Regions from separate parts of the Streptomyces sp. NPDC101132 genome, predicted to be linked through region 2. Evidence: riboswitches for the same ligand, from Rfam matches in the RefSeq annotation. Region 2 holds a riboswitch; each other region holds the start of a gene.
The links. A riboswitch is a leader RNA that binds a small molecule or an ion and turns the genes downstream of it on or off. The one in region 2 is predicted to bind thiamine pyrophosphate.
Positions count from the first base shown of each region.

Region 1: it holds a riboswitch for thiamine pyrophosphate, as region 2 does, so the genes downstream of both, thiO (glycine oxidase ThiO) here and thiC (phosphomethylpyrimidine synthase ThiC) in region 2, are expected to answer to the same signal.
Region 3: it holds a riboswitch for thiamine pyrophosphate, as region 2 does, so the genes downstream of both, ACIQUR_RS10580 (thiamine ABC transporter substrate binding subunit) here and thiC (phosphomethylpyrimidine synthase ThiC) in region 2, are expected to answer to the same signal.

Region 1 is NZ_JBIVYX010000003.1:292,960-297,718, forward strand. It holds gene pknB (Stk1 family PASTA domain-containing Ser/Thr kinase) at 1-270, opposite strand, end outside; gene ACIQUR_RS08900 (thiazole synthase) at 398-1,189, opposite strand; gene thiS (sulfur carrier protein ThiS) at 1,192-1,392, opposite strand; gene thiO (glycine oxidase ThiO) at 1,389-2,564, opposite strand; TPP riboswitch at 2,562-2,674, opposite strand; gene ACIQUR_RS08915 (NAD(P)/FAD-dependent oxidoreductase) at 2,800-4,035, shown strand; gene ACIQUR_RS08920 (Rv2175c family DNA-binding protein) at 4,116-4,481, shown strand; gene thiE (thiamine phosphate synthase) at 4,553-4,759, shown strand, end outside.
Region 2 is NZ_JBIVYX010000011.1:196,799-201,557, reverse strand. It holds gene ACIQUR_RS25380 (YibE/F family protein) at 1-1,190, opposite strand, end outside; TPP riboswitch at 1,263-1,411, shown strand; gene thiC (phosphomethylpyrimidine synthase ThiC) at 1,405-3,186, shown strand; gene ACIQUR_RS25370 (glycosyltransferase) at 3,289-4,398, opposite strand; gene ACIQUR_RS25365 (hypothetical protein) at 4,687-4,759, shown strand, end outside.
Region 3 is NZ_JBIVYX010000004.1:23,777-28,535, reverse strand. It holds gene frr (ribosome recycling factor) at 1-46, shown strand, start outside; gene ACIQUR_RS10590 (phosphatidate cytidylyltransferase) at 46-1,113, shown strand; gene rlmN (23S rRNA (adenine(2503)-C(2))-methyltransferase RlmN) at 1,288-2,400, shown strand; TPP riboswitch at 2,420-2,530, shown strand; gene ACIQUR_RS10580 (thiamine ABC transporter substrate binding subunit) at 2,615-3,715, shown strand; gene ACIQUR_RS10575 (ABC transporter permease) at 3,784-4,759, shown strand, end outside.

The sequences.
Region 1 (4,759 bases), on a different contig from region 2:
GTACGGCCCGTCGGTGCCCTGGTCGAACACGGCCACCACGTTCGGGTGCGCCAGCCGGGCCACGGACTTCGCCTCGCGGATGAACCGCTCGACGAAGGCGCCGTCGGCGGCGAGCGCCGGGTGCATCACCTTGAGCGCGAGGACGCGGTCGAGCCGGGTGTCGACGGCCCGGTAGACGGTGGCCATGCCGCCGACGGCGATGCGGGCGTCGACGCGGTAGCGGCCGTCGATCACGCGCCCGACGAGCGGGTCTTCCAGGGTCGTATCCACCAGGGAATTCTACGAGTGCCGCCCCGCCTCCCGGCCCGGGTCCCCGTGCCTTGCGGCACACCTGTGACGCACCACGCCGCGCCGGGCCCCGACCGGGACGGGGCCCGGGCCCGGCACGGCCGGGCGGTCAGAAGGCCGGGCGTTCCGGGTCCAGGGCGGCGCGGCCCTCCACGGGGGACGACGCCTCGGCGAAGTGCCGGCGGGGGATCCGCCCCGCCCGGTACGCCAGCCGCCCGGCGGAGACGGCGTCCCGCATCGCCCCCGCCATCAGCACCGGCTCCTGCGCCCGCGTCACGGCGGAGGCCAGCATCACCGCGGCGCACCCCAGTTCCATCGCCAGCGCCGCGTCCGAGGCCGTGCCCGCCCCCGCGTCCAGGATCACCGGCACCCCCGCCCGCTCGGTTATCAGCTGGAAGTTGTGCGGGTTGCGGATGCCGAGTCCGGAACCGATCGGCGACCCCAGCGGCATGATCGCCGCGCACCCCGCGTCCTCCAGCTTCCGCGCGAGCACCGGGTCGTCGTTCGTGTACGGCAGCACGGTGAAGCCGTCGTCCACCAGCACCTCGGCGGCGTCCAGCAGCTCGACCGGGTCCGGCAGCAGGGTCCGCTCGTCGGCGACCACCTCCAGCTTGATCCAGTCGGTGCCCAGCGCCTCCCGGGCCAGCCGCGCGGTCAGCACCGCCTCGCCGGCCGTGAAGCACCCGGCGGTGTTCGGCAGCACCTGGATCCCCAGCCTGGACAGCACCGAGAGCACCGAGCCCTGCACCGTGGGGTCCAGGCGGCGCATCGCCACCGTGGTCAGCTCGGTGCCGGAGGCGACCAGGGCGCGTTCCAGGACGTCCAGGCTGGGCGCGCCTCCGGTGCCCATGATCAGGCGGGAGGAGAAGGTCCGGCCGCCGAGGGTGAGGAGGTCGGACATGCTCAGCCTCCCTGCACCGCGGTCAGCACCTCGACCCGGTCGCCGTCGCCGAGGGCCGTCGCCGGCCACTGGCCGCGCGGCACCACGGTCTCGTTGACGGCGGCGGCCACCCCGGAGGGAGCCGAGGTCAGGGTGGCGACCAGCGCGTCCAGCGTGGTCCCGGCGGCGATCTCGCGGGGTTCGCCGTTCACGGACACGGTCATACGAGGGACTCCTCACGTACTGCTGCGGGGGAGAAGCGGCGCGGCGTGAACGCGCGGGCCACCTCCGGCAGTTCACCGGTGGCCAGCAGCTCCGCCATCACCTCGCCGGTGAGGGGGGTCAGCAGCACGCCGTTGCGGTAGTGCCCGGTGGCCAGGTGCAGGCCGGGCAGCTCCGTGGGGCCCAGCAGCGGGGCGTTGTCGGGGGAGGCGGGGCGCAGGCCGGCCCGGGTCTCGGTGAGCGGGAGTTCGGTCAGGCCGGGCACCAGCTCGTGGGCGTCGCGGAGGAGTTCGTACACCCCGCCCGCGGTGACGGTGGTGTCCCAGCCCAGCTCCTCGCTGGTGGCCCCGACGACCAGCTCGCCGTTCTCCCGGGGCACCAGGTAGACGTGGCTGCCGCGGACCACGGCGCGGACCGTGCGGGTGAGGAACGGCGCGTACGCCCCCGGCACCGTCAGCCGCAGCACCTGACCCTTGACCGGCCGGACCGGCGGCACGACCTCCGGCGGCAGGCCGGCCAGCCGGCCGCTGTGGCTGCCGGCGGCCAGCACCACCTGGTCGGCGGCGAGTTCCTCGCCGGTGTCGAGCACGGCGCCGGCGGCCCGGTCGGCGGTGACGGTCAGCCGCTCCACGGAGGTCTGGTGGAAGAGCACGCCGGCCCGCTCGCAGGCCGCGACCAGGGCCGCGGCCAGCCGCCGCGGATCCACCTGGTGGTCGCCGTCGACGCGAAGCCCGCCGCGCACCCCGGGCGCCAGCATCGGCTCCAGGCGGCGGCACTCGCGGCCGGTGAGCCACTCCGACTCCAGCCCGCAGCGCCGCTGCAGCGCGTGCAGCTCGCGCAGGTGCGTACGGTCGTCCGCGTCCAGCGCCACGGCCAGCGTGCCGCAGGCGCGGTAGCCGATGTCCAGGCCGCCGCTCGCCTCGGTCAACTCCGCCTCGAACTCGGGGTAGCGGGCGGCGGAGGCGAGGTTGAGGCCGAGCAGGGTCTCCTCGCCGTAGTGGAGTTCGGTGACGGCGGCGAGCATGCCGGCCGCCACCTGGGCGGCGCCGCCGCCGGGCCGCGGGTCGGCGAGCGCGGTGCGCAGCCCGCGCCGCGCGGCGCGCCAGGCCGTGACCAGGCCGATGATCCCGCCCCCGATGACGAGGACGTCGGATCCCTTACGAGATGGGTGCATGGGCGTCCAGCCCCTCCCTTCGCCGGCATGACCCGGATCAGGTTCGTACGGTCGGAGGCCGGCCAGCCTCCCTCTCAGCCCGGTCCGCCCGGGCTCCCGCGATAGGTACGGTGGCCAGACTATCCCCCGGCCCCGAGCGCGGGTAAGGCCGCCCGCGAGCACGCCGCGAGCGGCGCTCCGCCCCGGACGGACACCGACTTTCCTGACGATCCGTCAGGTGGTTAGGGTGTGCGGCGTGAGCGATCAGCTGAGTCAGACCCAGGACACGGCGCACGGCGTCGTCATCGTCGGCGCGGGCATGGCGGGCGTGCAGACCGCCGTGGCCCTGCGCGAACAGGGCTGGACGGGACCGGTGACCCTGCTCGGCGCCGAACCCCACCAGCCGTACGACCGGCCGCCGCTCTCCAAGGCGGTGCTGCTCGGCAAGGCCGAGGACTCCGCCTTCGACGTCGACTTCCAGGGGCTCGGCATCGAGCTGCGCCTCGGCGTCGAGGTCACCGGCCTGCGCGCCGCCGACCACGAGGTGGACACCTCCGCGGGCCCGGTCCCGTACGCCACCCTGGTCCTCGCCACCGGCGCCGAGCCCCTCACTCTCCCGGGCACCGAGGGCGTGCCGGGCGTGCACCTGCTGCGCACCCTCGACGACGCCGAGCGGCTGAAGCCCGTGATCACCGAGCGGCACGACGTCGTCGTGGTGGGCGCCGGCTGGATCGGCGCCGAGTTCGCCACCGCCGCCCGCGAGGCCGGCTGCGCCGTCACCGTGGTCGAGGCGGCAGCCCGCCCGCTCGCCGGTGCGCTGCCCGCCGAGGTCGCCGACGCGATGTCCGGCTGGTACGCCGAGGCCGGCGCCCGCCTGGTGACCGGCGCCCGGGTGGCCGAGGTCACCCCCGGCGCCGTGGTGCTCGCCGACGGCACCGAGCTGCCCGCGGGTGCCGTGGTCGTGGGCATCGGCGCCCGGCCCGCGACCGGCTGGCTCGACGGCTCGGGCATCGAGCGGGGCGCGGACGGCTCCGTCACCGCCGACGACCACCTGGCCACCTCGCTGCCCGACGTGTACGCGGTCGGCGACTGCGCCTCCTTCCCCTCGGCGCGCTTCGGCGGGCGGCTCGTCGTCCACCACTGGGACAACGCCCTCCAGGGTCCCCGGACGGTGGCCGCGAACATCCTGGCCGGGCCCGGCGGCGAGGCCCTCGTGTACGACCCGGTGCCCTACTTCTGGTCGGAGCAGTTCGGCCGCTTCGTGCAGTACGCGGGCCACCACGCCGAGGGCGACGCGCTGGTCTGGCGCGGGGACCCGGCCGAGGCCGCCTGGTCCGCGTGCTGGCTGCGCGGCGAGGCCCTGGTCGCGGTGCTGGCCGTGGGCCGGCCCCGGGACCTGGCGCAGGGCCGCAAGCTCATCGAGAGCGGCGTCCCGGTGGACCCGGCCCGGGTGGCCGACGCCGCGGCCCCGCTGAAGTCCGCCGCCCGCTGACGCGCGGGGGTGCGGTTCGCCGTACCCCCTCCGGCACCGCCCGGGTACCGGCTGTCGGTCCGGGATGGCAGGCTTGTCCCGTGACCGAGATTGACGCAAAGATCGATGCTCTCGTCCCCGAGTGGCTCTACCTCCCCGACATCGCCGAAATGCTGGACGTCGAGGTGACGCGCATCCGCCAGCTGGTGAAGGAGGGCCAGCTGATCGCGGTGCGCCGCGGTGAGAACCGCGCCCTCCAGGTGCCGGCCGCCTTCATCGACGGCGACAAGGTGGTCAAGGGCCTCTCCGGAACCCTCACGCTGCTGCGGGACGACGGCTTCACCGACGAGGAGATGCTGGAGTGGCTCTTCACGGCGGACCCGACCCTGCCCGGCACGCCGGCACAGGCCCTGAGTGAGAATCGCGGCACGGAAGTGAAGCGCCGCGCCCAGGCGCTCGCCGTCTGATCCGAACCGAACCACCACGCGGCGTACGGGCCCGAGCGGCCCGTACGCCGCCCCACCCGGGGGGTACCTCCATGTCCGTCGACGCCCGCGCCGCCCTGTCCGACGCCCGGCTCTACCTCTGCACGGACGCGCGCAAGCGCCAGGGGGACCTCCCCGAGTTCCTCGACGCCGTCCTCGCCGGCGGGGTCGACGTCGTGCAGCTGCGCGACAAGGGCATGGAGGCCGCAGAGGAGCTGGAGCACCTCCAGGTCTTCGCCGAGGCCGCCCGCCGCCACGGC
Region 2 (4,759 bases):
TACAAGGCCCGTGGCCCCATCGTGGGGTCCGCCGCGTGCAGTTCCCAGACGGCCGACGTCTGCGTGACGGTCACGTCGTCGAGCACGCCGAGGGACCCGATGATCACACCTGCCAACAGCAGGCCGCTCATGTCGATCTCCGGGTAGAGCCCGTGGATCAGACCCGTGTTGTCATCCGTGTTCCCGCTCAGGAACGCCGACCCGATGAACCCGGACCCGAGCACGCCGATCAGCAGCAGCGAGACCAGGGTCCCCAGGACCGCGACGGACGTGCGTGCCGTCACGCCGTGGCACATGTAGAGCGCGATCAGCATGATGGCGCTCGCCCCGACCACCGCGACGAGCAGCGGGTTCGACCCCTGGAGGATCGCCGGCAGGATGAAGAGGACCAGCACGGCGAAGCTGACGGCGAGCGCGACCAGCGCGAACACCCCGCGCATCCGCCCCACCAGCACCACGGCCAGCGCGAAGATGCCGGCCAGCAGCGCGAGCGGCAGCTCACGGTTGACGTCGACCACGGAGTACTGGAGGTCGCGGGGGGCGTCCGGCGCGTACGCGACCACGACCTCCTGACCCTCGGTCAACTGCCGCGGAGCGCCCGGCTGGACGATCTCCAGGAATGTACGCCCCTTGTCGGGACCGGTGGTGACCTCGATCGTCGCCTTCGCGCACTGCCCAGTCTGCCGCTGCTGCGCCTCGCGCCCCTCGGGCGTGGAGGTGTCCCCGGTGGGCGGCACCTGGGCGACGTTGACCTCCTTGCAGTCCACCCGCTGAAGCGTGGCCACCCGCCCTTCCTGCGTCTGGCGGTCGAAGCCGACCCCGGTGCGCTCGTGCGAGGGTGCGCCGCCGGGCCACAGCACCACCAGGCCCACCACGACCGCGGCGGCGAACGGGATCAGCACGGCGGCGATGACCTTGCGCAGGTGCTTCGAGACGGGGGCCGCCGGACCGTGCCCGTGCGAGTGGCCGCCGTGGGAGTGGCCGCCGTGGGAGTGCCCGCCGTTCCCGCCGTGCCCAGCGTTCCCGCCATGCCCGCCGGTGCCGCCGTGCGAGTGCCCGCTCCCGTGCCCGCCGCCCTCGTGCGCCCCGTGCCCGAAGTCGGGGTCGCCTGGCCCGGCGTAGCCCTGTGAGGGGCCGGAGTGGCCGGTGGGGTCATGGGGGTCGACGGGAGGCCGCGGCGGTGTGGTCACCGGCCGATCATCGCAAGAGTTGAGGGGGCCCACTGTTCAGCGCGCCACAGATGACGCTAGCGTGGGGGCACCTTTGCACAACGCGGGAGCTCGGAGCACCGGGCTGAGAGGGCGCTGATCACCGTACGCGCGTCGAAGACGACGGGTACGGGAGGAGGCTGCGTCGACCGCCGAACCTGTTACCGGGTAATGCCGGCGTAGGGAGATGGGTCTCATGACCATTCAGGATGCACGCACGCCTGCCATCAGCCAGGACGGCCAGAGCGAGCGCCAGCCGGGCTGGCACAAGGGCTACGTCGCGGGCTCCCGCCCCGACATCCGCGTGCCGGTTCGCCAGGTCCACCTCACCAACGGCAAGGACGTGACGCTCTACGACACGTCCGGTCCGTACACCGACCCGCAGATCGAGACCGACGTCCGCCGCGGCCTGCCGCCGCTGCGCGAGAACTGGATCATCGGCCGCGGCGACACCGAGGAGTACGCGGGCCGTCCCGTGCGCCCCGAGGACGACGGCATCAAGCACACCTCGCCCCGCGGCGGCCTCAAGAACCTCGACGCGGTCTTCCCGGGCCGCCCGCGCCTGCCGCGCCGCGGCCGCGACGGCCAGGCCGTCACGCAGCTCGCGTACGCCCGCCGCGGTGAGATCACCCCGGAGATGGAGTACGTCGCGATCCGCGAGAACGTCTCCCCCGAGGTCGTCCGCGAGGAGATCGCCGCCGGCCGCGCGGTGCTCCCGGCGAACGTCAACCACCCGGAGATCGAGCCGATGATCATCGGCAAGAAGTTCCTGGTGAAGGTCAACGCCAACATCGGCAACTCCGCCGTGACCTCCTCCATCGAGGAGGAGGTCGAGAAGATGACCTGGGCCACCCGCTGGGGCGCCGACACGGTCATGGACCTCTCCACCGGCCGCAACATCCACACCACCCGCGAGTGGGTGCTGCGCAACTCCCCCGTCCCGATCGGCACCGTGCCCCTCTACCAGGCCCTGGAGAAGGTCGACGGCAAGGCCGAGGAGCTGACCTGGGAGATCTACAAGGACACTGTCATCGAGCAGGCCGAGCAGGGCGTCGACTACATGACCGTCCACGCCGGCGTGCTGCTGCCGTACGTGCCGCTCACCGCCCGCCGCAAGACCGGCATCGTCTCGCGCGGCGGCTCGATCATGGCCGCCTGGTGCCTCGCGCACCACAAGGAGAACTTCCTCTACACGAACTTCGAGGAGCTCTGCGAGATCCTGGCGGCGTACGACGTCACGTACTCGCTCGGCGACGGCCTGCGCCCCGGCTCGATCGCGGACGCCAACGACGCCGCGCAGTTCGCCGAGCTGAAGACGCTGGGCGAGCTGAACACGATCGCCAAGCGCCACAACGTACAGACCATGATCGAGGGCCCGGGCCACGTCCCGATGCACAAGATCAAGGAGAACATCGACCTCCAGCAGGAGATCTGCGAGGAGGCGCCGTTCTACACGCTCGGCCCGCTGACCACGGACGTCGCGCCCGCGTACGACCACATCACCTCGGGCATCGGCGCCGCGATGATCGCCTGGTGGGGCACCGCGATGCTCTGCTACGTCACGCCCAAGGAGCACCTGGGCCTGCCGAACCGGGACGACGTCAAGACCGGGGTGATCACGTACAAGATCGCCGCGCACGCCGCGGACCTGGCCAAGGGCCACCCGGGTGCCCAGGAGTGGGACGACGCGCTGTCCGACGCGCGCTTCGAGTTCCGCTGGGAGGACCAGTTCAACCTGGCCCTCGACCCGGACACCGCCCGCGAGTTCCACGACGAGACGCTTCCGGCCGAGCCGGCCAAGACCGCGCACTTCTGCTCGATGTGCGGCCCGAAGTTCTGCTCCATGAAGATCTCGCAGGACATCCGGCGCGAGCACGGCGGGGACCTGAAGGCCGAGGAGATCCAGGCCGGCATGGCGGAGAAGTCCGCCGAGTTCGCCGCCGCGGGCAACCGCGTCTACCTGCCGCTGGCCGACTGACCCACCGGCCGCCGCAGCCGCACCGGACGGTCCCGCGACCCTATGGGGGGAGTCGCGGGCCCGTCCGGCGGCACCTTCCCGGTGGCGCCGGGCGTACGCCGGTCAGGCGACGGTCTGGTACGCCGAGCCGAGCTTCGCGCGGGCGAAGTCGCGGTTCGCGGTGACCCGTTCGCGCTGGTCCTCCGGCAACAGGCCGTCCCCGAGCAGCCGTTCGCAGCAGTCCAGGCACTCCTGGTACTCGCCGGTCCAGTAGGCGGCGACGGCCAGCTCGTCGAGCGCGCGCCAGTCGTGCCAGGCGAACTCCACGAACAGGATGTCCTCCGGGCGCGGGACGGCCACCGCACGGCGGGCGAACAGGTGGGCCAGGGGCCAGCGCCCCTCCAGGCGGCACAGCCGGGCGAGGTCGCCGATGGCCTCGGCACGGGTGGGCCGGCTCTCGTACGCGCGCAGGTAGCGGTCCATGACCTCGGCCGCCGGCCGCTCCAGTTCGGCGGCGAGCCGCGCGGCGTACACCCGGGCGAGGTACGTCTCCTCGACCCAGCCGTCCATGGCCGCGCGCCGGTCGTAGGCGGCCAGGGACTTCTCCTTCTCGCCGGCGTCGCGCCAGCTCTGGGCCAGGTAGAAGGCGTAGCGCGCGTTGCCGGGCTCCTTGGCGAGCCCCTCCTCCAGGATCTTCGCGTCCCGCAGGTACTTCTCCCGCTCGCCGCCCTCCCGCTGCCGGGCGCCGCCGCCGACGATGAGCAGGCTGATCCCTTCGAGCACGTCCTTGCTGTGCGGTCCGCCGCAGTCGAGGTACTCGTGGAGCACCCCGACGTAGCGCCAGGGCAGCCGAGTGGCGACGAGCGTGTGCCGCCAGTGGATGACCGGACCGTGGTGCACCGCCAGCTGGTAGGCGTCGTGGGTGAGCTCGGGCATGCGGAAGCCCGGCTCGATGCGCATCTCGTCGTCGGCGTCCATGAACAGCAGGTAGTCGGCCCGGTCGCGGGCGAGTTCGACGGCTTCCGTGCGGCTGCCGTCGAAGCCCCGCCACGGGCGCTCGTACAGCTCGCCGGGGAGGTCGGCGAAGAACTCCCGGATCACGTCCTGGGTGCCGTCCGTGGAGCCGGTGTCGACGATCACCCACGTGTCGATCAGGGGGCGCACCGACTCCAGGCACTTGCGGATGGTCGGCGCCTCGTTCTTGACGATCATGTTCAGGCAGACTGTGCTCAAGGGTCCCGTCCACGGTGTGCGGGCCGCCGTACGGGCGGCCGGGCCGGTGTCGGTCCGTGACCGTAGTGACCCCCGTGACGCCGTTGTCCACGGCTCGCCGAAGCCTCTACTGCGTCTGCGGGCGGGAACACCCCCTCGGGTGGGTGCCTGATAGCCCGAAGTGTTGACGCGTGCATCCGCCCGCTCAAGTGGTACTGCTCGTCGTCCGTTCTCTCCGGAGGAAGCTCGAACCCACGACCGGGACGTCACCCGTTCCGGCGGCAGATCCCCTCCGAAGGAGCGTTTTTGATGAGTCGTGAGCGCAGGACCACGCAGCTGGGTCCCGTTCCCTGCACCCGGGGCTGGCAGGTGGGCGGTGCCC
Region 3 (4,759 bases), on a different contig from region 2:
GGACGAGCTGCTCAAGCACAAGGAAGCCGAGCTCCTCGAGGTCTGATGAACGACTCTTCCTGGGCGGCGGAGCCGGTACCGGCGGGTCCCGCATACGATGTGCTCGGAGGGCCGCAGACTCGGCCCATGCCCATCGTGCCCGACGCCGCCGGTCGAGACTTCGAAGACCGGGAACCACGCGACCGGGGGGCGGCTCAGCCGAGCGGCCCCCTGTTCCGCGACGAGACGCCGCCGCAGGAGCCCATGCCCACGCCCCCGCCCCAGGCCCCGCAGGAGGCCTCCTCCCCGCCGCCGAAGAAGCGTGCGGGGCGGGACCTGCGCGCCGCCATAGGGGTCGGCGTCGGCCTCGGCGCCGTGATCTTCGCCTCGCTCTTCATCGTGAAGGCGGTCTTCGTCGGCGTCATCGCGGTCGCGGTGGTCGTCGGGCTGTGGGAGCTGACCTCCCGGCTCCAGGAGCGCAAGGGCATCAACGCGCCCCTGGTCCCGCTCGCCGTCGGCGGCGCCGCGATGGTCGTCGCCGGGTACGTGCGCGGGGCCGAGGGCGCCTGGGTCGCGATGGCCCTGACCGCGCTCGCCGTGCTCGTGTGGCGGATGACGGAGCCCCCCGAGGGCTACCTGAAGGACGTCACGGCCGGCGTGTTCGCCGCGTTCTACGTGCCGTTCCTCGCGACCTTCGTGGCGATGCTGCTGACCGCCGACGACGGCCCGCAGCGGGTGCTCACCTTCCTGGTCCTCACGGTGGTCAGCGACACCGGCGCCTACGCGGTGGGCTGGCGCTTCGGCAAGCACAAGCTCGCCCCGCGGATCAGCCCCGGGAAGACCCGGGAGGGACTCTTCGGCGCCGTGGCCTTCGCGATGGCGGCCGGTGCGCTGTGCATGGAGTTCCTGATCGACGGGGGCAGCTGGTGGCAGGGCCTGCTGCTGGGCCTCGCGGTCGCGGTCAGCGCCACCCTGGGCGACCTCGGTGAGTCGATGATCAAGCGGGACCTCGGCATCAAGGACATGGGCACCCTGCTGCCCGGTCACGGCGGGATCATGGACCGGCTGGACTCGCTGCTGCCCACCGCGCCGGTGGTGTGGCTGCTGCTGGCGCTCTTCGTGGGCACCGGCTGAGCCGTCCCGGGTATCCTGGAAGGCGCGTCACTCCCGAGTGGCGCGCCTTTCTCGTCCCCCGCGAGCCGCGGGGGGACGCCCTGTGAGGTCTCCTGGCGCCGGTCGCGCCAATGCCATCGGCTCCGTTTTCCGCGGAGGCCGGCCAGGCCTCGTCGTACTGAGGAGAAACCGATCATGGCCCGCCCCCTTCCGGGAGAACTGACCTTCGTCGCGCCCAAGGGGGCGAAGAAGCCGCCCCGGCACCTCGCCGACCTCTCGCCCGCCGAGCGGCGCGAGGCCGTGGCCGCGATCGGCGAGAAGCCGTTCCGCGCGAAGCAGCTCTCGCAGCACTACTTCGCCCGCTACGCGCACGACCCGGCCGAGTGGACCGACATCCCGGCCGCCGCGCGCGAGAAGCTCCAGCAGGAGCTGCTGCCCGACCTGATGAGCGTGGTCCGGCACATCAGCTGTGACGACGACACCACCCGCAAGACCCTCTGGAAGCTGCACGACGGCACGCTGGTCGAGTCCGTCCTGATGCGCTACCCGGACCGGGTCACCATGTGCATCTCCTCGCAGGCCGGCTGCGGCATGAACTGCCCGTTCTGCGCCACCGGACAGGCGGGCCTGGACCGCAACCTGTCCACCGCCGAGATCGTCCACCAGATCGTCGACGGCATGCGCGCCCTGCGCGACGGCGAGGTCCCGGGCGGCCCGGCCCGCCTGTCGAACATCGTCTTCATGGGCATGGGCGAGCCGCTGGCCAACTACAAGCGGGTCGTCGGCGCCATCCGCCGCCTGACCGACCCCGAGCCCGACGGCCTGGGCCTGTCGCAGCGCGGCATCACCGTCTCCACCGTCGGCCTGGTCCCGGCCATGCTGCGGTTCGCCGACGAGGGCTTCAAGTGCCGCCTCGCCGTCTCCCTGCACGCTCCCGACGACGAGCTGCGCGACACCCTCGTCCCCGTGAACACCCGCTGGAAGGTCCGCGAGGTCCTCGACGCGGCCTGGGAGTACGCCGAGAAGTCCGGCCGCCGCATCTCCATCGAGTACGCGCTGATCCGCGACATCAACGACCAGGCCTGGCGCGGCGACCTGCTGGGACGCCTCCTCAAGGGCAAGCGTGTGCACGTCAACCTGATCCCGCTCAACCCGACCCCGGGCTCCAAGTGGACGGCCTCCCGCCCCGAGGACGAGCGGGCCTTCGTCCAGGCCATCGCCGGCCACGGCGTCCCGGTGACCGTCCGCGACACCCGTGGCCAGGAGATCGACGGAGCGTGCGGACAGCTCGCCGCCAGCGAGCGGTAACCTGGCCCCGTACATCTGCATATTCCGACAGGGGAGCGCCACAGCGCTGAGAGTGCGGGCACCGTCACGCCGCAGACCCTCTGAACCTCGCCCGGGTCATTCCGGGTAGGAAGTTCGGTCATCACTCAAGCTGTTGCGCCCTGCCCCGGCGTCCGCTCCCAGAGCGCCGGGGCGGGGCCGCGTCTTCTCCTGGTCACTCCAGGAGGAATGTTCCGTGAGCACCACCAAGAAGATGGCGGGCGCCGTGCTGGCCACCGCCCTGGGCGCGGCCGCGCTCGCCGGCTGCGGCAACGGTGACGAGAAGGACGGTGCGGCGCCGGGCGGCGGGCCGAAGTCCAAGACGGTCACCCTCGTCAGCCACGACTCCTTCAACGCCACCCCGGCCGTGCTGAAGGAGTTCGAGCAGCAGAGCGGCTACACGGTCAAGGTCCTCAAGAGCGGTGACGCGGGCGCGGCCCTCAACCAGGAGATCCTCACCAAGGGCTCCCCGCGCGGCGACGTCTTCTTCGGCGTCGACAACACGCTGCTCTCCCGCGCCCTCGACAACGGCATCTTCGTCCCGTACGAGGCCAAGGGCCTGGCGGAGGTCCCCGAGCAGTACCAGCTGGACAAGGCCGAGCACCGCGTCACCCCGGTCGACTCCGGCGACATCTGCGTCAACTACGACAAGAAGTTCTTCGCCGACAAGAAGCTGGCCCCGCCGGTCACCCTCGACGACCTGGTCAAGCCCGAGTACAAGAACCTCCTGGTCACCGAGAACGCCTCGACCTCGTCGCCCGGCCTCGGCTTCCTCCTCGCGACCGTCGGCAAGTACGGCGAGGACGGCTGGAAGGACTACTGGACCAGGCTCAAGGCCAACGGCGTCGAGGTCGTCGACGGCTGGGAGCAGGCCTACAACGAGCGCTTCTCCGGCTCCGCGGGCGGCAAGAAGGCCAAGGGCGACCGCCCGCTGGTCGTCTCCTACGCCTCCAGCCCGCCGGTCGAGGTGCTGTACGGCGAGCCGCAGCCGGCCGTGGCGCCCACCGGCGTCTCCACCGGCACCTGCTTCCGCCAGACCGAGTTCGCCGGCCTGCTCCGGGGCGCGAAGAACGAGGCGGGCGGCAAGGCCCTGCTGGACTTCCTGATCAGCAAGAAGTTCCAGGAGGACATGCCGCTCCAGATGTTCGTGAACCCGGTGGTCAAGGACGCGAAGCTGCCGGAGATCTTCACCAAGCACGGCGTGGTGGTCGAGAAGCCGGAGACCGTCGCTCCGGACGCGATCGCCAAGAACCGTGAGCAGTGGGTCGGGGCATGGACCTCGCTCGTGCTGAAGTAGCGGAGGACGCGGTCCGGGAGGTGCCCGCGGGCTCCTCCCGGCGCGCGACGGCGGTGCGGCTGGGCCTGATGGCCCTGCCGCTCGCCTTCTTCGCGATCTTCTTCGCCTGGCCCGTGGCCGCGATCGTGGGCCGCGGGATCAGGACCGGCACCGGCTGGCAGTTCGGCCGGATCGGCGAGGTGCTCACCCGGCCCGACATCGCCGGGGTGCTGTGGTTCACCACCTGGCAGGCGCTCGCCTCCACGGCACTCACGCTGCTGATCGCGCTCCCCGGCGCGTACGTCTTCGCGCGCTTCGAGTTCCCCGGCAAGCAGCTGCTGCGGGCCGTGGTCACCGTCCCCTTCGTGCTGCCGACCGTCGTGGTGGGCACGGCCTTCCTGGCGCTACTGGGCCGGGGCGGGATGCTGGACGAGCTGTGGGGCGTACGCCTCGACACCACCGTGTGGGCCATCCTCCTCGCGCACGTCTTCTTCAACTACGCCGTCGTGGTACGCACCGTCGGCGGCCTGTGGTCCCAGCTGGACCCGCGCCAGGAGGAGGCCGCCCGCGTGCTGGGCGCCGGCCGGTTCGGCGCCTGGCGGCGCGTGACGCTGCCCGCCCTCGGGCCGGCCGTCGCCGCGGCCGCCCTGATGGTCTTCCTCTTCACCTTCACCTCCTTCGGCGTCGTCCAGATCCTCGGCGGACCGGGGTACGCCACGCTGGAGGTGGAGGTCTACCGGCAGACCGCCCAGCTGCTGGACCTGCCGACCGCCGCCGTGCTGACGCTGGTGCAGTTCGCCGCCGTCGGTGCGATCCTCGCCGTGCACGCCGTGACGGTGCGCCGGCGCGAGACCGCGCTCCGGCTGGTCGACCCCGCCCGCACGGCCCACCGGCCCGCCGGCCCCGGGCAGTGGGCGCTGCTCGGCGGGGTGCTCCTGACGGTCCTGCTGCTGATCGTGCTGCCCCTGGGCGTGCTGGTGGAACGCTCCTTCGACGCGCCCGGCGGCCACGGCACCGACTTCTACCGGGCACTCCAGTCCGCCGACGGCGGCACCTTCCTGGTCC